Regions from separate parts of the Acidovorax facilis genome, predicted to be linked through region 2. Evidence: predicted binding sites of a transcription regulator. Region 2 holds the regulator's gene; the other holds the start of a gene.
What was found. The regulator sigma-54, encoded in region 2, starts transcription at its own class of promoters, with help from an activator protein. The targets are predictions, from matches to a motif close to TGGCANGNAANCTGCTTT.
Positions count from the first base shown of each region.

Region 1: a site for sigma-54 is predicted at 13,034-13,051, ahead of ACQ4MJ_RS20090 (6-hydroxynicotinate reductase). Genes of this name have one in related genera too.

Region 1 covers NZ_CP192460.1:4,369,635-4,384,548, forward strand. The annotation lists gene ACQ4MJ_RS20040 (molybdopterin cofactor-binding domain-containing protein) at 1-2,505, opposite strand, end outside; gene ACQ4MJ_RS20045 ((2Fe-2S)-binding protein) at 2,502-3,008, opposite strand; gene ACQ4MJ_RS20050 (ABC transporter substrate-binding protein) at 3,026-4,201, opposite strand; gene ACQ4MJ_RS20055 (ABC transporter ATP-binding protein) at 4,333-5,076, opposite strand; gene ACQ4MJ_RS20060 (ABC transporter ATP-binding protein) at 5,079-5,864, opposite strand; gene ACQ4MJ_RS20065 (ABC transporter permease) at 5,861-7,768, opposite strand; gene ACQ4MJ_RS20070 (ABC transporter substrate-binding protein) at 7,884-9,092, opposite strand; gene ACQ4MJ_RS20075 (amino acid synthesis family protein) at 9,166-9,750, opposite strand; gene ACQ4MJ_RS20080 (amino acid synthesis family protein) at 9,774-10,415, opposite strand; gene ACQ4MJ_RS20085 (UPF0280 family protein) at 10,437-11,357, opposite strand; gene ACQ4MJ_RS20090 (6-hydroxynicotinate reductase) at 11,370-12,989, opposite strand; gene fdxA (ferredoxin FdxA) at 13,165-13,494, shown strand; gene ACQ4MJ_RS20100 (ferredoxin--NADP reductase) at 13,571-14,347, shown strand; gene ACQ4MJ_RS20105 (TetR/AcrR family transcriptional regulator) at 14,399-14,914, shown strand, end outside.
Region 2 covers NZ_CP192460.1:5,123,501-5,138,414, forward strand. The annotation lists gene ACQ4MJ_RS23475 (acyl CoA:acetate/3-ketoacid CoA transferase) at 1-246, shown strand, start outside; gene ACQ4MJ_RS23480 (LysR family transcriptional regulator) at 390-1,322, shown strand; gene ACQ4MJ_RS23485 (response regulator) at 1,349-1,993, shown strand; gene ACQ4MJ_RS23490 (hybrid sensor histidine kinase/response regulator) at 2,206-4,875, opposite strand; gene ACQ4MJ_RS23495 (dicarboxylate/amino acid:cation symporter) at 5,106-6,473, shown strand; gene ACQ4MJ_RS23500 (DUF2214 family protein) at 6,677-7,123, shown strand; gene ACQ4MJ_RS23505 (PsiF family protein) at 7,202-7,570, opposite strand; gene argS (arginine--tRNA ligase) at 7,774-9,483, shown strand; gene ACQ4MJ_RS23515 (SPOR domain-containing protein) at 9,493-10,137, shown strand; gene ACQ4MJ_RS23520 (thiol:disulfide interchange protein DsbA/DsbL) at 10,218-10,874, shown strand; gene lptA (lipopolysaccharide transport periplasmic protein LptA) at 10,983-11,636, shown strand; gene lptB (LPS export ABC transporter ATP-binding protein) at 11,648-12,445, shown strand; gene ACQ4MJ_RS23535 (RNA polymerase factor sigma-54) at 12,445-14,034, shown strand; gene ACQ4MJ_RS23540 (acyl-CoA thioesterase) at 14,102-14,584, shown strand; gene ACQ4MJ_RS23545 (THUMP domain-containing class I SAM-dependent RNA methyltransferase) at 14,581-14,914, shown strand, end outside.

The DNA.
Region 1 (14,914 bases), 750 kb from region 2:
CCAGCCCAGCAGCGCTGCGCCCATGGCGATGCCACCGGCGACGAGAGCGAGCGCGCGGGCCCAGGGGCTGCGCTGTGTGGGCCATGTGGCGCTGGCGGGCACGGTGGGTGCGGGCAGCTCCAGCGTGGGCAAAACCTCGGCCTGCTCTGTGGGTGCGGTGCTGCCTGCAGCCGCCTCGCCTGCGCCGCCGGGCAAGGGGTTGAGCCCGGCGCGCACCACCTCGGGTGTGAACGGCGGCGCACGGAAGCGCACGCCGGTCGCATCAAAGATTGCATTGGCAATGGCCGCCGTGCCCGGCACTGACGACGACTCGCCGGAGCCCAGCGGCGCCTCGTCCTGCCGGGGCATGTGCATGACCTCGATGACCGGCACCTCGCGGAAGCTCAGGATGGGGTAGCTGCCCCATTCGCGGTTGTCCACGGCCTGCTTGACGGGCTCGAACGTCACCTGCTCCTTGAGCGCGCGGCTAGTGGTCTGCAGCACGTTGCCATGCACCTGCTGCTCCACACCAGCGGGGTTCACCATCAGGCCCGCGTCGTGCCCCACGACCACGCGGCGCACATGCACCTCGCCGGTCTTTTTGTTGACCTCTACATCGGCCACCCAGGCGGCCCAGGCGGCACCAAAGCCGGGCCATTTGCTGTGGATGTAGCGGGCATAGGCAAAGCCCTGGCCTTGCACCCAATCCCCATCCAAGGGGCGCTGCTGCGGGCCGGTGCGGCGAATCCAGCCCGCCTTTTCGGCCGTGGCCTGCACCAGCTCGGCGGCGCGCGGGTCGCCCAGCAACTGCAGGCGAAACTGCACCGGGTCCACACCCGCCGCCGTGGCCAGTTCGTCCACATAGGATTCGTGCGCAAACGAGTTGGGCAGCGCCGACACGCCTCGCAGCCAGGATGCGCGCACGATGGGCGGCATGTCGTTGACGGCCACGCGCAGGTTGTCGTACTGGTAGGGCGGGCGCGCGGTGCGGTCGCCCATTTCATAGGCCTGGGCGACGGGCTCGATGGTGCGCGTGAGCAGCAGGGCCAGCGTGGGCGCGCCGTTGGAGGGGTAGGACGTTTCGAAGTCATACGCCGCCACGGTGCCATCGGCCTTGAGCCCGCCGCGCACCTGCATGAGCTGGGCCGTGCCCTTGGGCTCCCACAAATGCTCCTGCTCACGCGTGAGCTGCACGCGCACCGGGGCGCCCACGGCGCGCGAGAGCAGTGCGGCATCGGCGGCCACATCGTCGGCACCGTTGCGGCCATAGCAACCGGCTGCCTCCATGCGGATGAGGTCGATGTCCACATCGGCCAGGCCCATCAGGCGGGCCAGGTCGGCGCGCAGTACGTGGGGGTTTTGTGTGCCCGCCCACACGGTCATGCGCGGGCGGCCTGCGCTGCCGTCGCTGCGCCACTCGGCCACTGCGCAGGACGGGCCGATGGACGCGTGCATCTGGTAGGGCCACACATAGGTGCGTGGCATGGGCTGGCCTTCAGAGGACAGAGCGGCCAGGGCCGCATCCACATCACCCTCGTCCACCAGGCGGCGCTGGGTGGACGGGTTGGCGCGGATGGCTTGCTCCAGCGCCTCGGTGCTGTCCTGGCGCGGGAAGCCTGGCCAGTCGTTCCAGCGCACCTTCAGCTCGCGCAGGGCCTGCTCGGCCTGCTCCTCGCGCTCGGCGACGATGCCCACAAAGTCGCGGATCACCACCACGGCGCGGATGCCGGGGATGTGGGCGATGGACTGCTGGTCTACCGATTCGAGCGTGTTGCCGATGAAGTCGCCATGGTCGGCCCCCGCATACGGCGGGCGCACCACACGGCCGTGCAGCATGCCGGGCACACGCATGTCGTGCACAAACACCAGCTCGCCGCTGACCTTGGCGGGGATGTCCACGCGCGGCACGGACTGGCCGACCACGGTGTAATCGGCGGCGGTCTTGGTGGGCGTGGCATCCACCAGCTCCAGCGTGGTGTGCGCGCCCGCCAGCAGCGCGCCGTAGGCCAGTTGGCGCGACGGGTCTGCAGTGACCTGCACGATCCCCGCGCGCACCTGCAATTGATCCACCGGCACGCCCAGCCGCTCTGCGGCCTGCGCCACCAGCCAGTGGCGCGCCTGCGCGGCAGCAGTGCGCAGGGGCTTGGCGTGGATCTGGATGGAGGCACTGGCGATGGTGGCGCCCTGGTTGGGCGCGCGGGTGGTGTCGCCCAGCACCATGTTCACCTGCGCCAGCGGCATGTCCAGTTCTTCGGCCACGATCTGCGCGAGGGCGGTGCGGATGCCGGTGCCCAGGTCCACATGGCCGTTGAGTGCGGTCACGCTGCCGTCGTCCCACACGGCGATCAGTATCTCCACGCCCTCGGCCGGGTTGCCCACCACGAGCGCGGGCTGGCCCTTGACGGGCGGTGGCGCGGGCGGCGGGTTGCGCACCACCAGCAGCACGCCCTGGGCGGCATGGAAGTCGGCGCGGGTCAGCGGGCTGTGGGCGCGCAGGGGTGCGGCGTTGTCAGGTGGGGCGCTCATGCCTGGGCCTCGCGCATCAACTGGGCCGCGCGCAGCACGGCGCGAATGATTTCGACATGTGTGCCGCAGCGGCACAGGTTGCCCGACAGCTCGCGGCGCACGGTGGCTTCGTCGGGGTCTGGATTGCGCTCCAGCAAGGCAACGGCCATCATCACCATGCCGTTGAGGCAGTAGCCGCACTGCGCGGCCTGTTCATCGACAAAGGCCTGCTGTACAGGGTGAAGTCCTGCGCTGCTGCGGCAGCGCCCAGGCAGGCCCTCCAGCGTGGTCACCTCGCGGCCTGCCACGCCCTGCGCCGGGATCACGCAGGCCCGCGCGGCAATGCCGTCCACCAGCACCGTGCACGCCCCGCACTGCCCCAGGCCACAGCCGTATTTGGGGCCGTTGAGCGACAGGTCATTGCGCAGCACGTGCAGCAGCGTGGCATGGGTGGAGGTACTTGCTGGCAAGGCACAAGGCTGGCCGTTGACGACCATGGTGTGAAGCGAAGCGGGCGCGTGCATGTCTCTTTGGGGTGCCCTCAGCGCCGCAGACTGCCGGTGCGCGTGTACATCTCCAGATCCACAAAGTTGGAGCCATTGTGGTTGCCCGGGCCGTACTGCAGCGGAAAGTCACCGATCTTGGTGGTGCCCATGTCTTCCATGGCCTTGATGAAGCCTTCGCGCGTGAGCGCTTTGCCCGCGCGCTTGAGACCCTCCACAAACACGCGGGCGGCAATGTAGCCCTCCAGCATGGTGTAGCTGTCGATCTTCTCGCCCGCGTCAACGCGGTCCTTGCGGTAGTCCGCCACGATGGGCAGGCGGCTGGCCTGCGGCGAGGGCACGATGCTGGCCGTGACCAGCCCTTCGATGCCGCCGTTCAAGCGTTGCGCGGAACCCGGCGCATCGGTGATTCCCACCGATATCGTGTACAGCGGCGAGGCGCCGCCCCCCGCACGGTAGTCGCGCAGGAACACCTCCACCATCTTGCCCGCCATGATCATCACCACCGCACCAGGCTGCGCCTTGGTGAGCGAGGCCACCTGGGCCTTGGCGTCGGTGGCGGCGATCTCCATGGGCACGGACTCCACCACCTTGACCTTGAGCCCCTGTGCAATCTGCAGGCAGGTGTCGAGGTTGGATTTGCCAAATGCGCTGTTCTGGTAGATGACCGCAATGTTGTGGATGCCCAGCGTGGCCAGGTGCCCCACGATCTTGCGAAGTTCGGCCTCGTAGCTGGCACGCACGTGGAACAGGTAGCGGTTGTGGTTGGTGCGAAACGATGTGGTGCCGACCAGCGGGGCAAACATGGGCACACCGGCCTTCTCGGCAATGGGCATGGCAGCAATCAGGTTGCCCGTGGCGACATAGCCGATGAGAGCAAACACCTTGTCTTCGTCGATGAGGCGCGTGGTGTTTTCTGCGGTCTTCTTGGGGTCGTAGGCGTCGTCATGGGAGACGAGCTCCAGCGTGCGCCCCAACACGCCACCCGTTTTATTGACCTTGTCGAAGTAGAGCGCGATGCCCGCCTTGTAGTCCACCCCAAAATCCTTGGCAGGGCCGGTGAACACGGCCGACTGCCCCACCTTGATGCGGGTGTCCGTCACTCCGGTCTCGGCAGCGGCCGGCCCCGCCCAGGCCCATCCCGCTGTTGCCACCAGCCCCGCCATGGCAGTCCGGCGGTCGATGCATCCATCCTCCACTCCTCGACACTTCATGTAGTGCTCCTTACATCAAAGGCGCCAGTTTCGGGGCTTGTGCTCGCATCGCGCAAGTGTTTGAAGAGGTGTTTTTTGTAACCAACAGCACCCGTGTGCGGCGCACCACATCGCACGGCTGCGCAGGTGCATCACACGCTCAGGTAAGCGCGCCGCACCTCTTCGTTGGCGGCCAGCTCTTCCATGCTGGCCTGGTAGCGGATCTGGCCCTTTTCGAGCACATAGGCGCGGTCGGACACCAGCTCGGCAAAGTGCATGTTCTGCTCGGACAGCAGAATGCTCACGCCCTGCTCCTTCAGCTCCAGGATCATGTGCGCCATCTGCTCCACGATGACGGGGGCCACGCCTTCGGAGGGCTCATCCAGCAGCACCAGGTAGGGGTTGCCCATGAGCGTGCGCGCCACGGTGAGCATCTGCTGCTCGCCACCACTCATGCGGCCGCCGGGGCGCTGGGGCATCTCGCCCAGGTTGGGGAAGAGCTTGAACAGGCGCTCGGGCGTCCACACCGGGGCGGCGGTGCCGTCGGGCCAGGTGCGGGCGGGCTGGCGGCCTACCTCCAGGTTCTCCATCACCGTGAGGTCGGTGAACACGCGGCGGTCTTCGGGCACAAAGCCCAGGCCCAGGCGCGCGGCATCGTGCGGGTCGCTTTTGGAGATGTCCTTGCCCATGAACTGGATCTGGCCCTTGCGTTTGGCCAGCATGCCCATCAGGGTCTTGAGTGTCGTGGATTTGCCCGCGCCGTTGCGGCCCATCAGGGCCACGACTTCGCCCCGGCGCACGTCCAGGTCCACGTCATACAGGATTTGCGCCGCACCATACCAGGCCTGCAGCCCTTTGGCCTGCAGCAGCAGCTCTTTGGGTTCGTTGGTCGTCATGCTCATGCGGCCTCTGCAGCAGCGGCTGCCGTTTTCTTCTCGAAGGTCTTGCCGGTGCCGAAGTACACCTCCTGCACCTTGGGGTGGTCACGCAGCTCCAGCGGCTTGCCCTCGGCAATGAGGCGCCCGCGCGCCAGCACGATCATGCGGTCGGCATAGGCAAACACCACGTCCATGCTGTGCTCGGTGAAGAGCACGGCCATGTTGCGGTCGATCACCAGCTGCTTGGTGAGCGCCATGAGTTCGTTGCGCTCCTTGGGCGCCATGCCAGCGGTGGGCTCGTCCATGAGCAGCAGCTTCGGCGCGTTGGCCATCGCGATGGCCAGCTCCACGCGCTTGACGTCGCCATAGGCCAGCACGCTGCAGGGGCGGTCGGCCTGCGACTTCATACCCACCTGGTCCAGCAGCGCCAGGGCCTCGTCGCGCTTGTGGTCTGCCGCCTTGCGCCACATCGCAAACAGGCGGTTGTCGTTGGAGATCAGTGCCATCTGCACGTTCTCCACCACCGTGAGCGATGCAAAGGTTTCAGCGATCTGAAAAGTGCGGCCCACACCCATGCGCCAGATGTCGCGCGGCTTGCGGCCCACCAGCTCCTGGCCATTGAGCTGGATGGAGCCTGCATCGGCAGGCAGCTGGCCGTTGACCATGTTGAAGGTGGTGGACTTGCCCGCGCCGTTGGGGCCGATCAGCGCCAGCAGCTCGCCGGCAGCCAGCTCGAAGTGGATGCCATCCACCGCCTTGACGCCGCCAAAGGACTTGCCCAGGCCAGAGACTTTGAGCAGGCTCATGCCGTGCCCTCCTTCGTGTTCTTGGCTTCGCGCTTGTTGTCGAAGATCTGCTTGATGGCGCCCGCAATGCCCTGCGGGAACAGCAGCACCAGGATCAGGATGATGGCGCCCAGCATGGCGCGCCAGTAGTCGGTGTTGCGCGCCACGGTGTCGTGCAGCCAGGTGAAGGTGACGGCGCCCACCACAGGGCCCGCCAGCGTCTGGATCCCGCCGAGCAGCACCATGACGAGGCCATCGACCGAGCGGCCCACATGCAGCGTCTCGGGCGAGATGCTGCCTTTGGAGAACGCGAACAGCGCGCCGCCCAGGCCGGCGAACAGGCCGGCGATGACGAAAGCCGTCAACTGCATGCGCTTGACGTCAATGCCGATCGCATCGGCCCGGAGCACGGAATCCCGCCCGGCCCGCAGCGCGTAACCAAACGGCGAGAACAATACGCGGCGCAACAACAGCACACCACCCACCACCAGGGCCAGCGTGAGGTAGTAGTAGTTGCGCTTGTCTGACAGCCACTCGGCCGGCCATACGCCCGTGAGGCCGTTGCTGCCGCCCGTGAAGCCGTCCCACTGGTAGCAGATGGCCCAGGTGATCTGGGCAAACGCCAGCGTCAGCATGGCCAGGTAGACGCCCGACAGGCGCACGCAGAACCAGCCATAGAGCAGCGCGCCCGCCGCCGCCGACAGCGGCGCCAGCACCAGCGCCAGCTCCATGGGGATACCCGCCGAGCGCACCAGCAGCGCTGCGGCATAGGCGCCCAGGCCAAAGTACGCAGCGTGGCCGAACGAATGCATGCCCGCCGGGCCCATGATGAAGTGCAGGCTGGCCGCAAACAGCGCGGCAATCAGCAGGTCGATCATCAGCACCGTGAGGTATGGCGAGCCCGTCGTCAGCAACGGCAACAGCACCAGCGCAACCACCAACGCCGCGCCACCGAGCTTGAACCAGCGCTCGGGCTGGCGCAGAGGCGCCTCGGGCAGGCCGGTGTTGCGGCTCACGCCCTGCGGCTTGCCCATGAGGCCCCAGGGGCGCCAGACCAGCACCACGGCCATCACCAGAAACTCCACCACCAGCGTGAGCTTGGAGAACGACACGCTGAAACCGAAGATGTCCACCACGCCCAGCCAGATGCAGATGGCCTTGATTTCGGCGATCAACAGGGCCGCGACATAGGCGCCCGGAATGGAGCCCATGCCCCCCACCACGACCACCACAAACGCTGCGCCGATGGTGTTGAGGTCCATCTCCAGCGTGGCGGGTTCGCGCGGCAACTGCAACGCACCGCCCAGGCCCGCCAGCAGCGCGCCCAGGGCAAACACCGCCGTGAACAGCCAGGCCTGGTTCACGCCCAGGGCGCTGACCATTTCACGGTCTTGCGTAGCAGCGCGCACCAGAGTGCCCCAGCGTGTGCGGGTGAGCAGCAGCCACAAGAGGCCCAGCACCACCGGGCCCACGACGATCAGAAACAGGTCATACGAAGGGAACTGCCGCCCCAGGATGTTGACCGAGCCCGACAGCCCCGGCGCGCGCGGGCCCAGCAGTTCTTCCGGCCCCCAGAACCACAGCGCAGCGTCCTTGATGACCAGCACCAGCGCAAACGTGGCCAGCAGCTGGAACAGCTCGGGCGCCTTGTAGATGCGGCGCAGCAGCACCACCTCCACCAAAGCGCCCAGCGCTCCCACCACCACCGCCGCCAGCAGCAGCGCGGGCCAGAAGCCCAGGCCGGTGCCCAGCTTGGCCACCAGCGAATAGGCCACATAGATGCCGACCATAAAGAACGAGCCATGCGCAAAGTTGACGATGCGCGTGACACCGAAGATCAGCGACAGCCCTGCGCCCACCAGGAACAGCGAGGAGGCCCCCGCCAGTCCGTTGAGCAGCTGAACGATAAAACTCGAAAAACTCATTCCACATCCTTCGGGGTCACGGCAAGGTCCATCCCTGCAGGTCGGCGCCTGCGCTATGGTTCAGAGATCAGGGGCAGTTGGCAGGGAGGGAGCCCTCCCCGGCCTTGCGCGGCCGTCAGTCGGCGGGGCGCATTTTCTTGACTTCGTCGTTTGAGGGCTGGACTTTGCTGCCATCCACATAGCGGTAGTCCACCATCACACCCTTGCCGCCTTCGTTCTTGGTGCGGCCCACATAGCCGCCCATCGTGGACTGGTTGTCCTCGGGGCGGTAGGTGATGCGGCCAAACGGCGTGGGCACCTGCAAGCCCTTGAAAGCTGCCACGAGTTTTTCAGTGTCGGTGGAGCCGGCCTTCTTCATGCCTTCGGCCAGCGACTTGATGGCGCTGTAGCCCACGATGGAGCCCAGGCGCGGGTAGTCATTGAACTTGGCCTGGTAGGCAGTCTGAAAGGCCTTGTGCTCAGGCGTCTGGATGCCGTACCAGGGGTAGCCGGTGACGATCCAGCCGTTCGGCGCTTCGTCCTTGAGCGGGTCCATGTATTCGGGCTCGCCCGTCAGCAGGCTGACCACTTCACGGCCCTGGAACAGGCCACGCGTGTTGCCTTCGCGCACAAACTTGGACAGATCGGCACCGAACAGCACGTTGAAGATCGCATCCGGCTTGGCGTCGGCCAGGGCCTGCACCACGCTACCCGAATCGACCTTGCCCAACGGGGGCGCCTGCTCGGCCACAAACTCCACATCGGGCTGGGCCGCCTTGAGCAGCTGCTTGAACGTGGCCACGGCCGACTGACCATACTCGTAGTTGGGGTACACCAGCGCCCAGCGCTTTTTCTTGAGGGCCGCTGCCTCGGGCACCATCATCGACACCTGCATGTACGTGGAGGGACGCAGGCGGTAGGTATAGCGGTTGCCGTTTTGCCAGACGATCTTGTCGGTCAGTGGCTCACCGGCCAGGAAGAAGAATTTCTTTTGCTTGGCAAAGTCGGTCAGCGCCAGCCCGATGTGCGAGAGGAACGAGCCCGTGAGCACATCGACCTTTTCGCGCGACACCAGTTCTTCGGCAGCACGCACGGCGTCGCCAGGGTTGGCGTTGTCGTCGCGGATGATGAGCTGGACCTTCTTGCCCAGCACCCCACCCGATGCGTTGATCTCATCGACCGCCAGCTCCATGCCTTTCTTGTAGGGCTCCAGGAAGGCGGGTTGCGCCTTGTAGCTGTTGATCTCGCCAATCTTGATGACATCCTGGGCGTGCACCACAGGGGCCAGCGTGAATGCCAGCGCGGCTGCGGCCGTGGCACGCATGAGGTTTCGTCGCATCGTCATGGGGAAACTCCTGAAAGGTGGGTTGGGGAAGGGGAACTGGTGAGACTGCTCGGGATGGTAGTGCGCGCTCAGATCAGCGCAGTCCATCCTCGCCTTTGATTTCGGAGGCCTGAAGACCGGCAATGCGTGCCAGCGGACGGCCGCTGTCGGTCACGACGATGGCGACCACGATTTCGTTGGCGCGGGGGGCGTCGGCCACGCGGGCCTCCATGGCGTCGAAGTGGCTGCGCACATAGGCGGCATCCTTGTGGCCCAGGGGCACGTCGATGGCGGTGCCCAGGCCGCCGATCTTCTTGCTGGACGGCACCAGGGCAGCGCCTTTCTCGACCGCCACACGCAGTGGCGCCCCCAGCTTGGGGTGCAGGATGGCGGCGGCATGTTCCAGCTCGCCCGCCTCGCCCACGATGGCGGCCTTGCCGTAGCTCTGTGCCTGGCCAGGTTCAATGCCCAGGGCTGCGACGCAACGGGCACCCAGCAGTGCGCCCAACTCTTCACCGATGGCCACGAGTTCGTCGAGGTTCTCGACATAGCGGCCCGCGCAGGGGTTCTCGATGACGGCCATGGCCAGGGCCTTGCGCACAGGCGGCTGTACGTCGCGCCCCATCTCCACGCGGACTTCGTCGGTTTGAACAATGATCTTCCGGATCTTGGCGGACATGTGGGTATCTCCTTGGGTTTGGATCAGCGCAGGCCGTTCCACTGGCTGATGTCTGCGGCCTTGAGGCCTCCAACGCGTGCATGGATGCGAGCGCCGGTGGACATGGCCAGGATGAAGACGATTTCATCCGATGTGGGTGCGCCGGGCACCCGCACTTCGATGGCATCGAAATGGCTGCGCACGTAGCTCGCGTTGATGTGGGTGAGCGGCACATCCAGCGCCGCGCCGGGGCCACCCACCTTCTTGGTGGAAGGCACGATAGACAGTGCATTGGCGGGTTGCCCGGTCTTCTCTTCGGCCAGGCCTTTGGCGTAGGCGTTGCGGTCGCCCTTCCAGCCCAGCAGCTCGCGCATGGCATAACCACCGGGCACATGCCACAGCGCGCCGTGCTCCAGCTCGCCAGCTGCCCCCACGATGGCGCCCTTGCCGTAAGTCTCAATGCGCTCGGCGGGCACAGCCATGGCCTTGAGCAGGCGCTGGGCCATGTCCAGCCCCACGTCCTGCAGGGCATCCATCATGGGCAAGATGTCGGGTTCGTACCGGCCCGCAAACGGGTTGGTCAGCACCGCACCGATGGCACCACGCAGCAGCGGCACCTCAGCCACCGGCCCGAATTCGTGCCGGATTTCCTCAAGATGGGTGAAAACGCGTCGTATCTGGATCATTTTGGAGACCTGTGCAATTCGTTAAGCAAATACTGAACCAACTTCCGATTTCATCACCGCTAGTGGGGGCCACACAGCACCGGCCAGGGCTGGCGGTGCTGCGGTCGCCAGAAACTGCCCCTGGCACGCCAGCAGCGCAAACCACAGCAGGCCGCTGGACTGCAATTCTTGCGCTTTTTGCAACCCCTGCTGCAAAGCCCGGCGAACCTGCTCTTCGGGCAAGTCAGGCACATCCACGGTGACAGGAATGGCACCCAGGTCACTGTCGTCCCGCACCAGCCACGCAGGCATGCGACCAATGCGCGCGTCCTGCACATTGACCGCATTGGCCACAATGGTCGCTGCCGCATCGGCCTGCGCGGCCGTGCGCGCCAGCACCGTGACGCTGTCCGCAATGCCCAGCGACTGGCTGCGCCCGCGCCACCCACTGGTGGCCACACCGCGCACCGGCATGGCGCTGTCGATGCGGATCTGCCCATCCAGCACCAAGCCGTTGCGCAACTGTGCAGCGTTGAGTGCGGCGATGTCAGCGTACACCCCCACCGTGACCGACTGGCCGGGCGCCAGGTGCAACGCAATGTCGCCGCCGTTGTTGACCCAGGCGCGGTCTATGCCCTGCTGTTCGTAGCACGCCAGAATTTCCTGGGCCACCGCACCGGCCACCGCAGCCATCGACGTGATGAAGCCCGCACGGTAGGGACTGCAGGCGGCCCACATGCGGCGCGCCACCACGCCCTGCAACGCGCAGCGCTCACCCACCGGCGCCCGCAGGCCTGGGAGTTCACTCACCAGCTCCTGCAGCAGCCCTTCAAAACGTTGCCAGGCGCGCTCGTGCGCGTGGGTCACGGCGTCGCGCGCCCCTTCGGCCTGAAGGATGAGGTCCATCGGGCCATGCTGGAAGTGCCAGCGGCCGTCGGAAAGGAGTTTGCGGCAAGCGTTCACAGCGCGGCTCACTCAGCCTAGCAGGGGTGGGCGGCCCAGCGGCCACGGATTGGCCGCGGGCAAGGTCTGCCACACGCGCGCCTGCGGCGCACCGTCGTTGTGCCACGCACCGCGCTCCAGCACTTCGCGCAGGCTGCGAATTTGTTCGGTGTGCCCGCCCAGCGCTTCGTAGTCCGCGCGGCGCATGCTGAACTCGATGGGTGCCACGATGGCGGGCGTGGGCACAGTGCCAAAGCTGTTGTCCGGCATGCGCAGCACGTCGGCCATCACGGTGATACCGCCGCCCGGCCACACATAGGCGGGGGCACCGCCGCAGGTCACATTGACCAGCGCATTCTTGATGGAGCGGGTGAGCAGCACCGGGTTCTCGGTAACCCCTGCGCGCAGGCTGCCGCCCGCACCGCCGAGGAACAGCACAGACGCCAGCGAAGGCTCGCAGTTTTCGCCGATGCGGTCCACGATGCGGCGCACCTCGACAGGCATCTCGGCTTCCACTGGATTCAGTTGCTCGTCCAGCACGTACCAGGAGGCATGCTCCCCCGTGGTGGAGGTCATCAAGAGGCGCAACCCCGGCCAGGCGACGGATTCGTCCCAGCCCTCGATGATGGACAGCGGGTCGGCAATGTCGGTGCCACCCCAGCCGGTGCCCGGATTCGCCACCTGAAAATAGCGGCCCGGCGTGGACTTGCGCCCGCGCATCTGGATGCCCGAGGGCTTCATGTCCAGACAGCGCCCCGCCTGATGCTCGGTGAGCACGCCCGTAATGTGGTCGTCCACCACCACCACCTCGTCGGCATGGCCGAAGAACTGGCGCGCAAAGATACCAATGGCCGCAGAGCCGCAGCCCACGCGCATGCGCTGTTCGGCCACACCGTTGACGATGGGTGCGCGCCCGGCCTGGATCACGAGCTGCGAGCCGCCGTCGATGGTGAACTCCACGGCCTGCTTGTTGCCCAGCGCCTGCATCATCTCAGCGGTGATGCGGCCCTCCTTCTTGGTGCCACCCGTGAGGTGGTGCACGCCGCCGAGCGACAGCATCTGTGAGCCGTATTCCGCCGTGGTCACGTGGCCCACCACCTCGCCCTTGCAACGCACGTTGGCCTGCTCGGAGCCGAGGAAGCGATCGGTGTCGATCTTCACCTTGAAGCTGCAGTAGCTGAAGATGCCCTCAGTGACCACCGTGACCATGTCCACACCATCGGTTTTGGAGCCCACGATGAAGGGCGCCGGCTTGTAGTCGGGGTAGGTGGTGGATGAGCCCACGCCCGTCACGAACACCTCTTCAGACAGCAGCAGATCGCCGTTCCATGTGGGTGCTGAAGCCACTGCGGTCTCAGCGTCTCCTGCAGCCGGGGCGCGGCCCGCAAACGGCACCAGCGTGGCCTCGCCCGTTTCCAGCGTCTTGCGCAGCAACACCACCGGGTCCAGTCGCACGAGCACACCCGCCTGGTTGGCGTAACGGTCGCAAGCACCTGCGCGGCCTTCGGAGATCTGGCACAGCACGGGGCACGCATTGCACTCGACCTTGGCCGCGTTCATGCGCTCGTTGCGGGGCCGGGCACGCTCGAGCACCTGCGGCAGATCTGGCGCATCCATGCCCGGCAGCCCATCGGTCTTGGTGTGTTCAGTCATCGTGGCAACCCATTCATTGCTTTGTTGCAAGTGCTTGTACGCGCATTGCATTTTGTGTAGCATTCACTTAACTTAAATGTTGTGAACACTACATTTGATGTCAATGTAGCGGAATCAACCAGACTCTGCAATGGTGTTTTCGCACCCCCAAAAACGGTGCACGAGGAGCCCCAAAATGACGCACGTTGTGACGGACGCATGCATTCGGTGCAAGTACACCGACTGCGTCGATGTGTGCCCGGTCGATTGCTTCAAGGAAGGGCCGGAATACCTGGTCATTGACCCGGACGAATGCATCGACTGCGCGGTGTGCATTCCCGAGTGCCCGGCCAATGCGATCTATGCCGAAGACGACCTGCCCGAGGGCATGGAAATCTTCCTGCAGTTCAACAAAAAGCTGGCGCCCACGCTGCCCACAATCACCAAAAGAAAAGCGGCTTTGCCAGATGCGGAACAATGGAGGGTTGTGAGCCACAAGCTTTCAGGCCTGAACATTGCGCTGTAGAGCGCTTGGGGCCCTGAATCTGAGCCAGCTTCAGCCAGATTTCTTATTTGTTTCCAACTTTTCCATCTAACGCACCATGAGCGCCTTTCTTGACGAACGCGTCCTGACGGTCCACCACTGGACGGACCGCCTTTTCTCCTTCACCACCACGCGCGACACCGCGCTGCGCTTTTCCAACGGGCATTTCACGATGATTGGCCTGCGTGGCGAAAACGGCAAACCCCTGCTGCGCGCCTACAGCATCGTGAGCCCCAACTACGAAGAACACCTGGAGTTCCTGTCCATCAAGGTGCCCGACGGCCCGCTGACCTCGCGCCTGCAGCACATCAAGGTGGGCGACACCATCGTGGTCGGCAAGAAGCCCACGGGCACCCTGCTGATCGACTACCTGCTGCCCGCCAAGCGCCTGTACATGCTGTCCACCGGCACGGGCGTGGCCCCGTTCCTGAGCCTGATCCGCGACCCCGAGACTTATGAGAAATTCGAGGAAGTCATCCTGGTGCACGGCGTGCGCGAGGTGAAGGAGTTGGCCTACCACGACTACATCACGCAGGAGCTGCCGCAGCATGAGTTCCTGGGCGAGATGGTCACCAAGCAGCTCAAGTACTACCCCACCGTGACGCGCGAGCCCTTCAAGCACCAGGGCCGTGTGACCACCGTGATCGAAAACGGCCAGCTGGCGCGCGACCTGGGCCTGCCCGCGCTCAACCCCATGGAAGACCGCGTGATGATCTGCGGCAGCCCCGAGATGCTGCGCGACCTCAAGCACATGATGGAAGAGCGTGGCTTCAAGGAAGGCAACACCACGAAGCCTGGCGACTTCGTGATCGAACGCGCGTTCGCAGAGCAGTGATCCCCCGGCGGCCCCCGCACCGGGGGACCGCCTCATCCACCAGGACCCGCCATGTCTGCCACTCCCACCAAGACCCGGACCGCGTCCCCCCGCGCAGCCTCTGCCCGCAAGACGGGCGTGCGCGAACAGGCCGCACAGACCACGCGCGACAACATCCTGAAGGCGGCGACCAAGGTGTTCGCCCGCTACGGCTACGAAGGCGGCAGCGTGGAGAAAATCTCCAAGGCGGCCAAGTCCTTCGACCGGATGATCTATTACTACTTCGGCAGCAAGGAAGGCCTGTTCATCGAGGTGCTGGAGGAAACCTACCGGCGCATGAACGATGCGGAGTCCAAACTGGACCTGGACACCGCCAAACCGGTGGAGGCGCTGCAGGCGGTAATCCGCTTTGTGGTGGGCTACTACCGCAAGAACCCCGAGTTCATCACGCTGCTCAACACTGAGAACCTGCACAAGGGCAAGCACATCTCCAAGTCGATGCGCGCCCGTGAATACTCGTCGCCCGCCATCGAGGTGATCCGCCGCGTGCTCGAAAGCGGCCAGACGCAGGGGCTGTTCCGCAAGGAT
Region 2 (14,914 bases):
TTCTCGGGCCTGCAGATCAACACCGCCAGCACCATCGACGCCATCGAGCAGGAGGTGCGCCACCTGCTGGCCCCGCTCGCCACGCGTGGCGAACGCGTGGCGGTGATCGTGAACTACGACCACTTCACCATCGCGCCCGACCTGGCGGATGCCTATGCGGCCATGGTGCAAGGCCTCACGCGCGACCACTATGCGGAGGTCAAGCGCTACGGCACCGTGGGGTTCCTCAAGTCTCGATTGACCTGATTGCTATATTAATAATAGCTATCAAGGCAATCTGGTCGCGCGCAAGGGCCTGTTTTTGCTTCAGATTTTTCAGTCACTGGGCGACGCCGCGCTGCAGCGGCCGGGTGCAGGCCCCCGCGTGGATGTCTCCATAATCACCGCCCATGGACAAACTCAAGGCCTTCGAATCCTTTGTATCGGTGGCCACGCGCGGCAGCCTCACGGCAGCCGCCAAGGCCGAGGGCGTGGCGCCCGCCATCATGGGCCGTCGGCTCGATGCGCTCGAAGAGCACCTGGGCGTGAAGCTCTTGGTGCGCACCACCCGCCGCATCAGCCTCACGCACGAGGGCAGCGCGTTCCTGGAAGACTGCCAGCGCCTGCTGTCCGACGTGGCCAATGCCGAGGCCAGCGTGTCCGAAGGCGGCGTCAAGGCCACGGGCCATTTGCGCATCACCGCCCCGGCTGGTTTTGGCCGCCGCCATGTGGCGCCGCTGGTGCCGCGTTTCCGCTCGGCGCACCCCGATGTGACCATCTCTCTCAACCTCAGTGACCGCGTGGTGGACCTGGCGGGCGAAGGCTTTGACTGCGCTGTGCGCGTGGGCGATTTGCCCGATTCGTCGCTGGTGAGCGTGCGCATTGCCGACAACCGCCGCCTGTGCGTGGCCACACCCGAATACCTGGCCCGGCGCGGCACCCCGCGCGCCCCGGCCGAGCTGGTGCAGCACGACTGCCTCACGCTCTCCAGCGACGCCTCGCAGACGCGCGGCTGGGCGTTCCGGGTGCCGCATGCCGATGGCTCCACCGAGGTCATGCACCTCAAGCCCGGCGGGCCGCTCGACTGCTCCGATGGCCAGGTGCTGCACGACTGGTGCCTGGGCGGCTGGGGCATTGCCTGGCGCAGCACCTGGGAGGTCGAGGCCGAGATCGCCGCAGGCCGACTGGTCGCGGTGCTGGAGGACTTTGCCGCACCGCCCAACGGCATCTACGTGGTCTTCCCCCAGCGCAAGCACCTGCCGCTGCGTGTGCGGCTGTGGATCGAGCACCTCAAGCACCAGTACGCACAGCCCGCGTTCTGGAAAGGCCCCCAGGGCGGCTGACGGCCCCGTGGCAGACTGCACATTCCATGTCCGAGCCCACGCTTCTCGTCGCTGACGACCACCCGCTGTTCCGCGCGGCCGTGCTGCACGTGCTGCGCGAACGCCTGCCCCAGTACCGCACGCTGGAGGCGGCCAGCGCCGCCACGCTGGGCACGGCGCTGCAGGAGCACCCGGAGATCGAGCTCGTGCTGCTGGACCTGAGCATGCCCGGCACACGCGGCTTCTCGGCCCTGCTGCATGTGCGCGGCGAATACCCCGAGCTGCCGGTGGTGATCATTTCGTCCAACGACCACCCGCGTGTCATCCGGCGCGCGCAGCAGTTTGGTGCGGCGGGTTTCATCCCCAAGTCCGCGCCCGCCGAGGCCATGGGCGACGCCATCCAGGCCGTGCTGGACGGCGGCAGCGGGTTCCCGCCCATGGCGGCCGAGCGCTCCGAGGCCGACGCCGAGTTGGCCGCGCGGCTCGCGCAGCTCACGCCCCAGCAGTTCCGCGTGCTGCTGTGCCTGGCCGACGGGCTGCTCAACAAGCAGATCGCCGCCGCGCTGGGGTTGGCGGAGAACACGGTGAAGGTGCACGTCACCGCCATCCTGAAAAAGCTCGCGTGCTACAGCCGCACGCAGGCGGCGGTGCTGGTCAAAAGCCTGGAGACGGAAGACGGCGTGTCTTCCTGAGGTGGAGATCTGCATCAAAACGGCCGCTGTCGCTTATTCAAAAAGCCCTGGCAGCTACTAAAAGCGTAGCGACGAGCGCAGCCTATCCAACCGGGCGCAGCACCCTGCGCGAGGCGCCGTGCAAGCGCCGCCAACACACAGTGCATGCACTGGCGTCCTCCCGCTTCCCGTGGCGCGCAGCGCGGAGAGAGAAGGGGAAGCCGCGCAGCGGCTCAGGGGGATGCTTCCTGTCTAAGCAGCGTCTGACTCACCAGCGCCCGCAGCGCGGGCGCCCGCACCGGCTTGGCCAGAAAGCCCCAGCCGCGTTCGGCGGCCTGGCGGCGCAGGGTGGCGTCACGTTCGGCGGTGACCAGGATCACGGCGGGGGCTTGGCCCCAGCGCTGGCACAGCTCCGTGTAGACATCGGGGCCATGGTGGTGGCTGCCCAGGTGCACGTCCAGCAGCACCAACCGGGGTGCCTGGCCGGGCTGGGCGGCGGCCAGGGCCTCGGGCGCGCCAGCGGCCAGTGGCACCGTGCAGCCCCAGCGCTGCAGCAGGGCCTGCGTGGCGGTGCAGGTGGGGCCGTCGTCATCAATGACCCAGGCGCTGCTGCCCTGCAGCGGCGCGTCGTCGGCGGGTTGCTGCATGGTGGCGGGGGGCGCAGCCTGCTGCGCAGCGGCGGGGTTGCCCAGCGGCACACACACCCAGAACACGCTGCCACGCCCCAGTTGCGAGCGCAGGCCGATCTCGTGCCCCAGCAGGCGGCCCAGGCGTTCGACAATGGCCAGGCCCAGGCCTGCGCCCCGGTCGTCGGCGCGGCCCTCGTCCAGGCGGCGGAATTCTTCGAAAATTACACGCTGCAGCGCCTCGGGGATGCCGGGGCCCTGGTCATGCACTTCGATGCGCAGGTGGTCATTGCCCACTCTGCGGCAGCCCACCACGATGCGCCCGCGTCGGCTGTAGCGGATGGCGTTGGAGACAAAGTTCTGCAGGATGCGGCGCAGCAGGTTGTCGTCGGTGCGCACCACGGCGCGCGTGGGCACGCAGCGCAGTTGCAGGCCCTGGCTTTCGGCCAGCACGCCAAAGTTGTGGCCCAGCACCTGCAAGAGTGGCCCTAGGGCCACGTCGTGGATGTGCACATCGAACTGGCCCGATTCCATGCGCGAGATGTCGAGCAGGCTGTTGAGGATGGCGTCCTGCGCGGCCAGGGCGCCGTCGATGCTGTCCACGGCGTGCCGTTCGGCGTCGCCTGGCAGATGGCTGCGCAGCAGCGAAGTGAACATGCGCGCGGCGTTCAGGGGCTGCAGCAGATCGTGCACGGCGGCGGCCACAAAGCGGGTCTTGGAGCGGTTGGCCTGCTCGGCCTCGCGCCGCGCGGCGTCCAGGTCGCGGGTGCGGTCGGCCACGCGCTGCTCCAGCGCATCGGCCAGCGATCGCAGCTCGCGTGCGGCGTTCTTGTAGCTGGTGATGTCGGCGTAGCTGGTCACAAAACCGCCTTCGGGCAGCGGATTACCCCGGATCTCCAGCACCGTCCCGTCGTCCTTGGCGCTTTCGTGCAGGTGTGGCGTGCCGCTGCGCAGGTGGGCCAGCCGCCGTTCGATGGCCTCATCCACCGGGCCGGGCCCCAGCAGGCCCCGGCGCGCGTTGTGGCGCATCAGGTCGGCAATGGGCTGGCCCACGCGCATCAGGTCTGCCGGGAAGCGAAACAGCTGCACATAGCGCGAGTTCCAGGCCACCAGGTTCAGGTCGGCGTCGATGATGACCACGCCCTGCGGCAGATGTTCCAGGCTGCGCGAGAGGCCCGTGTCGGTCTGCTGGGCGGCCTGCTGCGCCGCCTGCACGATGCCGTCCTGCGCGGTGCGAAGCTCCTGGGCGTGCTGGCGCAGCACGGTCTCCAGCTCCTGGCGGCTGCGCTGGCGCAGGCTTGACAGGCGCTGGCGCTGGCGCACAAACAGCACGAGCAGGCCCAGCGCCAGCCAGCCGCCCGCGCCTGCCGCAGCGGCCCACCGGCTGTCCGCGAAGCTGCTGTGTGTCTCGTGCAGCAGGTGCAGCTGCCACAGGGTGCCGGGCAGGGGCTGGGTCCGCCACAGCACGCGGCCGGGCAGGGCAGGGGCCTGCACGCTGACCAGCCGACCGCCAGTGTCCAGGGCTTCCACCACGCGGACTTCCAGCGGGCGCAGCGGCTGGTCGGCGTACTGCCGGGTGGCGTTCAGCTCGCGGCGTTCCTCATCGTCCAGTGGCTCCAGCAGGCGGTAGCGCCACGCATCCTGGCTGGCCAAAAAAACCACGCCATGCGCGTCCGACGCCAGCACGATGTCGGTGGTCTGCAGCCACTCGCGTTCCAGCTCCTGCAGCGCGATCTTGATGGCCACCAGCCCCAGCGTCTGGCCCTGGTCGTCGTGGATGGCCTGAGACAGAAAGTAGCCCGGCTCACCCGTGGTCACGCCAATGCCATAGAAGCTGCCGCGCCCCTGGGCCAGCGCCTGCTGCACGTAGGGGCGAAAGCTGTAGTCCACCCCCACATTGCTGGTGGCCGTGCGCCAGTTGCTGGCGGCCACGGCCAGGCCGTCGCGGTTGAGCAGGGTAAGGGTGGAGGATTGGCTGGCACCGTTGGCCTGCTCCAGCTTGCGGTTGAGCTGCTCCCCATCGGCCGCACTCAGTGGGTGGGTCAGCGCGTTGCGCAGCTGTGCATCCAGCGCCAGCACTTCGGGCAGGGTGCGGTAGCGGTCGATGCGCTGGGCCAGGGCCTGGCCGTAGAGCGCCAGTTGGCCCTGCACGCTGCGGTTTTCTTCCTGCAGTGAACGCTGCCAGGCCCATTGGCCGGCGATGAACATGCTGCCCACCATGCCCCCAAGCAGGATCAGCAGGGTCCAGAATTTTCGGAGGCGGGGCGTCATCGTCATGGGGAAAATTTGTTCCTGGCGCGGTCCGTAGGCTGGGATGTTGCGGGGAGCGAGTGTGCCGCATCCCGGCCAGGTGCTAGGTGTTTTCCCTATATTGGGGCAAGCGGCGCCCTATGGCGGTGCCCCTGACTAATACCAATAGGTTATCGGCTCAAACAGCGTGCGGCGGTACAAACGGCACCCTCGACGCACCCCGGTGGTGCAGTCTTTCGTGATTTCAGGAGACCTCCATGCACGCCATTTCCGCCCCCACAGCCCACCCCGTGCGGCTGCCTTTTTACCGGCAGCTGTATTTCCAGGTGGTGCTCGCCATCGTCCTGGGTGTCTTGCTCGGGCATTTTGAACCCGCCTATGGCGAGGCGCTCAAGCCGCTGGGTGATGCCTTCATCAAGCTGGTCAAGATGATCATCGCGCCGGTGATCTTCCTGACCATCGTGACCGGCATTGCGGGCATGTCGCAGCTGAGCAGCGTGGGCCGCGTGTTTGGCAAGGCCATGGCGTACTTTTTGTTCTTCTCCACGCTGGCCCTGGTGGTGGGTCTGGTGGTGGCCAACGTGGTGCAGCCCGGCGCGGGCATGAACATCAACGTCGCCGATCTGGACCAGACGGCCGTGAAGAGCTACGTGGCCAAGTCGCATGAGATGAGCCTGACCGGGTTTGCGATGGACATCATCCCCAAGACGCTGGTCAGCCCCTTCGTGGGCGACAACATCCTGCAGGTGCTGCTCGTGGCCGTGCTGTTTGGCGTGGGCCTGGCACTGGTGGGTGAGGCGGGCCGTCCGGTGCAGCATTTTCTGGAAGCGCTGACCACCCCCGTGTTCAAGGTGGTGGGCATTGTGATGAAGGCCGCGCCCATCGGTGCGTTCGGTGCCATGGCGTTCACCATCGGCAAGTTTGGCCTGGGTTCGCTGGTCAATCTGGCCTGGCTGGTGGGCTCGTTCTACATCACCTCGTTGCTGTTCGTGGTGGTGATCCTGGGCTTTGTGGCGCGGCTGTGTGGATTCTCGGTGTTCAAGCTGTGCCGCTACCTGAAGGCCGAGCTGATGCTGGTGCTGGGCACCTCGTCGTCTGAATCCGCCTTGCCCTCGCTGATGGAAAAGATGGAAAAGGCCGGTTGCAGCAAGTCGGTGGTGGGTCTGGTGGTGCCCACGGGCTATTCCTTCAACCTGGACGGCACCAACATCTACATGACGCTGGCCGCGCTGTTCATCGCCCAGGCCACGAACACCGAACTGACGCTGGGTCACCAGGTGGCGTTGCTGCTGGTGGCGATGCTCAGCTCCAAAGGCGCAGCAGGCGTGACCGGTGCAGGCTTCATCACTCTGGCCGCCACCCTGGCCGTGGTGCCTGAAGTGCCGGTGGCCGGCATGGCGCTGATTCTGGGTGTGGACCGCTTCATGAGCGAATGCCGCTCGCTGACCAACTTTATTGGTAACGCCGTGGCCACCGTGGTGGTATCCCGTTGGGAAAACGCGCTGGACCATGAGCGCCTGGATGCCGCGCTGAACGGTCATCCCCTGCCCGCCCCGGCCACTGCCATGGCCCCGGTGGTGCCTGCGGATGTGCCGGCAGGCGCGATGGCCCGCACGGTGGCCTGATCGCGTCCGCTCCGGTGTTCGGTCAAAGCGGCGCAGGCCCTCGGGTCTGCGCCGCTTTTTTTGGGGGGACGCAATGCGGTGGCACACATACCGGCATGCCGCGTTGCGCGGCGGTCGCGAAATTCCTCAAGCAAAATGGCGGCCACCCGGGTTTCAGAAAAGCAGCGCGCACTGAGGTCCTGGGTTTTGCAAAGGAAACCCCCATGACCCTCGAAGCCGTCCTCGCCGCCCTGCACCTGGTGGCCATCCTGACCTTTGTGGTCTTTTTATCGAGCCAGGCGGCGCTGTGCCGCATGGAGTGGATGAACGCCGCTGTGGTCGAGCGTCTGGCGCGGCTGGATGTGATCTACGGTGTGGCGGGGGCGCTGATGATAGCCAGCGGCGTGGCGCGTGTCCTCTGGGGCATCAAGGGGGCTTCGTGGTATCTCTCGCAGCCGCTGTTTCACATCAAGATCACCATCATTCTGGTCATGATTCTCCTGTCCTTCTGGCCTTCGTTGGTGTTTCGCCGCTGGCGCCATGCGCTGCGCAGCACGGGGGCACTGCCTGACGCGCTGGAGGTGAAAAAAGTTCGCCGCCTCGTGATGATCCAGTCCCACGTGTTGCCGGTGGTGGCGGTGATCGCGGTGTTCTGGGCGCGGGGCTGGTAGGCGTCGCAAGAAAGACCTTCCGCCCACAAAAAAGCCGCTGACCCTCACGGGCAGCGGCTTTCTTTGTTTTGGCAGGGCTTATTTGTTCTTCAGGCATTCGCTCATGAAGGCCTTGCGCTCGTCGCCCTTGAGCGTCTTGGCTTTTTCGTCAGCGTTGCAGGCCTTCATCTTGTTTTGCTGGGTTTCTGGCTTGTTGCTCAGGCAGGTCTTCATGAAAGCCTTGCGCTCGTCGCCCTTCTTGTCCGCCGCTTCCGCATTGCAGGTGGCCATGCGGGTCTGCTGCTTGGTGGGCGCGGCGGCCGATGCCGCAGGCGCTGCCGGCGTGGCGGGGGTTGCTGCCGTGGCCGGGGCGGCAGCCTTGGCTCCGGCGGCAGGGGCGTCGGCAGCGTGGGCTGCGCCGAACGAAAGGACCAGGCTCAGGGCTGTCAGGGAGAGAAGCTTGTTCATAGGGGCTCCAGTAGAGTGTGGCATCTGACGCAACCTGCGTCGGATTGCCCGATTACAACGTATGCTCTGGAGACGGGGCTGACACGCCGCAGGCCAGGCCATGATTCTTTACGATCTGTTGCGTACTGGCTGCGCAGGGCTGCTTTGGCGCTGCTGGCGGCATGCTCGGTGGGCGCCCCGGCCCGGCCCCGTAAAATCCGCCGATGCTCACAGCCAAAAATGAATTGCTCGCTGCGCTTGCGGCCGAGCTGGAAGTCCTGTCCCCTGGCGCTGGCGCCAAGGCGGCGTTTGAATCCCCCAAGGTGGCGGCCCATGGCGACTTCGCCTGCACCGCCGCCATGCAACTGGCCAAGCCGCTCAAGCTCAATCCCCGCGCCTTGGGTGAACAGCTCAAGGCCGCACTGGAGGCCACGCCCGCCTTCAACCGCTGGGTGGATGCCATTGAAATCGCCGGACCGGGCTTTCTGAACATCCGCTTGAAGCCCGCCGCCAAGCAGGAAGTCGTGCGCGAGGTGCTGGCCGCTGGCGAGCGTTTCGGCTATCAACCCGACAACGGCCAGCGCGTGCTGGTCGAGTTTGTCTCGGCCAACCCCACCGGCCCGCTGCACGTGGGCCACGGCCGCCAAGCTGCTTTAGGCGATGCCATCTGCAACCTGTTCAGCACCCAGGGCTGGAAGGTGCACCGCGAGTTCTATTACAACGACGCGGGCGTGCAGATCGATACGCTGACCAAGAGCACGCAGCTGCGCGCCAAGGGCTTCAAGCCCGGCGACGACTGCTGGCCCACCGACAGCGACAACCCGCTGGCCAAGAACTTCTACAACGGCGATTACATCGCCGACATTGCCGAGGCCTTCAAGGCCAAGGCCACGGTGAAGGCCGACGACCGCGAGTTCACGGCCAACGGCGACGTCGAGGACTACGACAATATCCGCCAGTTCGCCGTGGCCTACCTGCGCAACGAGCAGGACAAGGACCTGCAGGCGTTCAACCTGCACTTTGACGAGTACTACCTGGAGTCCAGCCTGTACACCAGCGGCCGCGTCGAGGCCACGGTGAACAAGCTCGTCGCCAATGGCAAGACCTACGAGCAAGATGGCGCGCTGTGGCTGAAAAGCACGGACTACGGCGACGACAAGGACCGCGTCATGCGCAAGCAGGACGGCTCCTTCACCTACTTCGTGCCCGATGTGGCGTACCACATCGCCAAGTGGGAGCGTGGCTTCACGAAGGTCGTCAACATCCAGGGCACGGATCACCACGGCACCATTGCCCGCGTGCGCGCGGGCTTGCAAGCGGCCGACGTGGGCATTCCGCAGGGCTACCCCGACTATGTGCTGCACACGATGGTGCGTGTGGTCAAGGGCGGTGAAGAGGTCAAGATCAGCAAGCGCGCAGGCAGCTATGTCACGCTGCGCGACCTGATCGAATGGACCAGCAAGGACGCCGTGCGTTTCTTCTTGCTCTCCCGCAAGCCCGATACCGAGTACACCTTCGACGTGGACCTGGCCGTGGCGCAGAACAACGACAACCCCGTGTACTACGTGCAGTACGCGCATGCCCGCATCCAGTCGGTGCTGCGCGCGTGGCAAGAGGCTGGCGGTGGCAACGTGGCTTCGCTGCACGACGTCGATCTGTCGGCTCTCGAAGGCCCACAGGCCCAGGCGCTGATGCTGCAGCTGGCCAAGTACCCCGAAATGCTCACGGCTGCGGCCGACGGCGAAGCCCCGCACGATGTGACCTTCTACCTGCGCGACCTTGCCGCCAGCTACCACAGCTACTACGACGCCGAGCGCATCCTGGTGGACGACGAGGCCGTGAAGAAGGCTCGCCTGGCGCTGGTCGCCGCCACCGCGCAGGTATTGCACAATGGCCTGGCCGTGCTGGGCGTGTCGGCTCCAGCCAGAATGTAAGCAGTCACTATGAAGAAACAACAGACGGGCGGGACCATCGTCGGCTTTATCGTTGGGGTCATCGTGGGCCTGGGCGCTGCCTTGGCTGTGGCGGTGTACGTGACCAAGGTGCCGGTCCCCTTCCTTAACAAGGGCAATGGCCGGGGCGTGGACATGGACGCCGCCGAGACCCAGAAGAACAAGAACTGGGATCCCAATTCGCCTTTGTATGGCAAGAACCCGGCTCGCCCGGCAGCCCCGCCCGCTGTGGCTGCCTCGGCGCCCACCCCAGCCGCGCCGGATGCGCGGGCTGTGGCATCGGCGCCCGCACCCAAGCCCGCTGCCAGCAAGCCCGAGGCCAAGGCTGAAACCAAGCCTGGCGCCGACCCGCTGGGCGATCTGGCCGTGGCCAAGGCTGCTGCCAAGGGCAATCTGGACCCGTTCGACTACTTTGTCCAGGCCGGGGCTTTCCGCACCCAGGCGGACGCCGATGCGCAGCGCGCCAAGCTGGCCATGCTGGGCTGGGAGGCCCGCGTGAGCGAGCGTGAGCAGAATGGCCGGGCGGTGTTCCGCGTGCGTGTGGGGCCGTTCACCAAGCGCGACGACGCCGAGCAGCTCAAGGAGAAGCTCGATGGTGCCGGGCTGGAGTCGGCGCTGGTGCGCGTGCAGCGCTGACGCGCCAGACTTCGGGTGGCTGAACTTTTTGCGGGGGCATGGCTCACATCCCCCAGACCTGTAACAGGAGAGTCTTTGTCATGAAACGCCGTGAGTTTTCTTTGTCCGCCGCCTCGGCGGTTGCCGCTTCCGCCCTGACGTTGCCAGTGGCCACCCCCGCGCTGGCTCAGGCCCGCCAGTTCAAGGAGGGCAAGGACTTCCGGCGGCTTGACAAGCCGTTAGCGCCCGACGCGCCTGCGGGCAAGGTCGATGTGATCGAGTTCTTCTGGTACAGCTGCCCCCACTGCAACGCCTTTGAACCCGCGCTCGACGCCTGGGTCAAGGCCGCCCCCAAGGACCTCTCCGTCCGTCGTATGCCCGTGGCCTTCAACGCGAGCTTTGTGCCCCAGCAGAAGTTGTACTACGCCCTGGAAGGCATGGGCAAGCTCGAAGCCCTGCACGCCAAGGTGTTCCGCGCCATCCATGTGGAAAAGCAGAAGCTGGCCAAGGACGACGAAATTTTTGCCTGGGTGGCCCAACAGGGTGTGGACGCCGCCAAGTTCAAGGAAATCTACACCTCGTTCAGCGTGTCCAACCAGGTTCGCCGTGCTTCGCAACTGCAGGACGCCTACGGTGTGGAGGGCGTGCCCTCGATGGGTGTGGCGGGCAAGTTCTACACCGATGGCACCATGGCGGGCAGCATGCAAAACGTGCTGCAGGTGGTGGAACATCTGGCGGCAGTGGCCCGCAAAGGCTGACGGTTTTCGCCCGGCCGCCGGTTCCCATTGGCAAAAGCCCGCACATGCGGGCTTTTTTCATGGAGGAACGCGACGGGGTGGCTACAATGATTGCAAGATTCGTGCCCTATGAACCATCGCCTCCTTCCGATCCTCCTGCTCGCGGCCCTGGCCTGCACCTTCGGTGTGGCCCATGCCGAAAAGGCCGACCGCGCCAAGCCCATGAACATCGAGGCGGACGCTTTGCGCCACGATGAACTCAAGCAGACCAGCGTGTTCTCTGGCCGCGTGGTCATGACCAAGGGCTCCATCGTGCTGCGCGGCGCGCGGCTGGATGTGCGCCAGGATGCCGATGGCTACCAGTACGGTGTGGTCACGGCAGAGCCCGGCAAGCGCGCCTTCTTCCGGCAAAAGCGCGACACCCTGCCGGGAGCACCCGAGGAGTTCATTGAAGGCGAGAGCGAAGTCATCGAGTACGACGGCAAGGCCGACAACGTCCGCTTCATCACCCGTGCCGAGCTGCGCCGCTACCGGGGCGCTGTGCTCAGCGACGAGATCACCGGCGCCGTGATTGTCTACAACAACCTGACCGACGTGTTCTCCGTGGACGGAAAGCGCACCGCCACCAACGCTGCGGGCGATGCCCCCGCACCGGGCAGCCGCGTGCGCGCCGTGCTGGCCCCCAAAGATCCACCGCCCGCTGCGGCGGCCCCCGAGGCGGCGTCCCCGGCCTCAGCCCCGGCGCTGCGCCCCAGCAACAGCCTTGGCGGCGGCGCCAAGTGAGTGGGCCCGCTGTGAGTACCGGCCCTGACACTCAGGCGGGTAGCCGCCTGGGGCCTGATTCCCAGGCGGGCAGCCGCCTGGAGGTGCAGCACCTGGCGAAGTCTTATGGCAGCCGCAAGGTCGTCAAGGACGTTTCGCTGGTCGTGCAAAAAGGTGAGGTCGTGGGGCTGCTCGGCCCCAACGGCGCGGGCAAGACCACCTCGTTCTACATGATCGTGGGCCTGGTGCGCAGCGACGAGGGAGACATCCGCATCGACGGCCAATCGGTGGCCCACATGCCCATCCACCGGCGCTCGCGCCTGGGCCTGTCGTACCTGCCGCAGGAAGCCTCGATCTTTCGCAAACTCACAGTCGAAGAGAACGTGCGCGCCGTGCTGGAACTGCAGCGTGGTGATGACGGCCAGCCGCTCTCGCGCGACGCCATCGAGGAGCGCCTGACGGCCCTGCTGCAGGAGCTGCGCGTGGACCACCTGCGCGCCTCGCCCGCCATGGCCCTGTCCGGCGGCGAGCGCCGCCGCGTCGAGATTGCCCGGGCCCTGGCCACTCAACCGCGTTTCATCCTGCTGGACGAGCCCTTTGCCGGCATCGACCCCATTGCCGTGATCGAGATCCAGCGCATCATCGGCTTCCTGAAGGCGCGGGGCATTGGTGTGCTCATCACCGACCACAATGTGCGCGAAACCCTGGGCATCTGCGACCACGCCTTCATCATCAGCGATGGCCGCGTGCTCGCGCAGGGCACGCCGTCCGAGATCGTGGACAACGCCGAGGTACGACGTGTTTACCTTGGCGAACACTTCAGGATGTGATGAAGCCTGGACTCTCGCTGCGCGTCTCGCAGCATCTTGCATTGACCCCCCAGCTTCAGCAGTCCATCCGGCTGCTGCAGTTGTCCACGCTCGAACTCTCGCAGGAAGTCGAGCAGATGCTCGACGAAAACCCGTTCCTCGAACGCAATGCCGACGAAGCTCCGCGCGAGGAGTTTGGCCTGGAAGCCGCCGACACGCCCGCGCAGCCTGATGAGTACAGTGCTGATGATGCTATATTTTCAGGAGCTAGCAGCGCAAGCAGCACAAGCGCTGAAGGCCAAAATGATGCTGAAGCACCGAGTGCTGGCGCTGACGAGCCTGACTGGAGCGGTGACGGCACGGTAGAAATGGCGCCCAACGACGCGGAGTGGGGCGGGGATGCGCCCGCCCGCAACCGCAACGACTCCGAAGGCGACGAGGCCGACGCCACCGAGCTGGCCCGTTCGCATGAATCGCTGACCGCCTTTTTGCACCGTCAGGCGCTGGCGCTGCGCTTGTCCGAGATCGACCGCGCCGCGCTGCGTTTTCTCATTGAATCGCTCAACGACGACGGCTACCTCGAAGAGCCGCTGGAAGAGCTGGCCATCAGCCTGGCCGGGCCGGACGACCTGGAGCAAATCGAAGAGCTGGTGCACCGCTTCACCGTGGCCCAGCGCCTGCTGCAAAGCCTGGAGCCCACCGGCGTGGGTGCGCGCAACCTGGCCGAATGCCTGACGCTGCAGCTCACGGCGCTGGCTGCCGACGAGGACAGCGATGCTGACCCCGACACGGTGCAGACCGCGCTGCGCATTTGTCAGCAGCCGCTGGAGATGCTGGCCCGCCGCGATATCCGCCGCCTGACGCAGCTGTGTGGCGACGGCGAAGAGCGCACCCGCGCCGCCATGGCGCTGATCGCTCGCCTGGAGCCTCGCCCCGGCCGTCGCTTTGCCGACGTGGAGCGCAACATCATCATTCCCGATGTCATCGTGCGCAAAGCCGGGCGTGCCAATGGACGCGATGGCCAGCACAACTTCATCGTCAGCCTCAACCCCGATGTGATGCCGCGCCTGCGCGTGCACGACATCTATGCTGGCGCCCTGCGCGGCCACAAGGGCGGCGAGGGCCACCAGGGCATGCAGCAGCGCCTGCAGGAGGCCCGCTGGTTCATCAAGAACATCCAGCAGCGCTTTGACACCATCCTGCGCGTCTCGCGCGCCATCGTGGAGCGGCAAAAAAGCTTCTTCACCCACGGCGAGTTGGCCATGCGCCCGCTGGTGCTGCGCGACATCGCCGACGAACTGGGCCTGCACGAATCCACCATCAGCCGCGTGACCACCGCCAAATACATGGCCACGCCAATTGGCACGTATGAGCTGAAGTACTTCTTTGGCTCGGGCCTGGGTACCGAGACCGGCGGCAACGCGTCCAGCACCGCCGTGCGCGCCCTCATCAAGCAGTTTGTGGCCGCAGAAAGCCCCGCCAAGCCGCTGTCCGACAGCCAGATCGCCGAGATGCTCAAGGAACAGGGCATCGAGTGCGCACGCCGCACCGTGGCCAAGTACCGCGAGGCGCTCAAGATCGCGCCGGCCAACCTGCGCAAGGCGCTGTAGGTACCCCGGTTGGGGGCGCATGGCTCGCCCTGTTTGAATTTTTCGTTTTTCTATCCGCCACCCCACCATGGCCCGCATCGTCTTCGACCTCCCCCCGCACTTCGGCTTTGCCACCGAGCTGCAGATCTACATCAGCCACGTCAACCAAGGCGGGCACCTGGACAACGCGCAACTGCTGAGCCTGGTCTCTGAAGCGCGGGTGCGCTTCTTCCAGTCGCTGGGCTACCCCGAGGCCGACGTGGGCGGGCTGTCCATCGTGGTCGGCGACATCGTGGCGCAGTACAAGTCCGAAGGTTTCCACGGTGAAACCATGCGCGTGGAGATGGCGCCTGCGGACTTCAACCGCTATGGGTTTGACCTGGTGTTTTGCATGACCGAGAAGACCTCAGGCCGCGAGGTGGCGCGCGGCAAGATCGGCATCGTCTTCATCGGCAAGGCCGACCGCAAGGTGGCGCCGATCCCCGAATCCATCCGCCAATTGCTGCTGGCCCGCGCGGGAACGCCGGATTCCCACGCATTGTCTGAGCGCGTATCCTCCCCATCGACATGAACCAACTCCAACTTTTTCTCCCCTGCGCCGCTGGTGTGGAGGGCTTTCTGGCCGACGAGGTGCATGGCATCACCGGCCTCACGGGGCAAGACCTGCTCGTCGGCCGCGGCGGCGTGCTGCTGCGCGCCTCGTGGCGCGAGGCGCTGCTGCTCAACCTGCACAGCCGACTGGCCCAGCGCGTACTGGTGCAGTTGGCGCACCGCCCGTACCGCTCCGAGAACGATCTCTATGCCATGGCCAGCGACGTGGCCTGGGAAATCTGGTTCACCACGCGCCAGACCTTCAAGGTCGAGGTGACGGCCCAACACAGCCCGTTGCAGAGCCTCAACT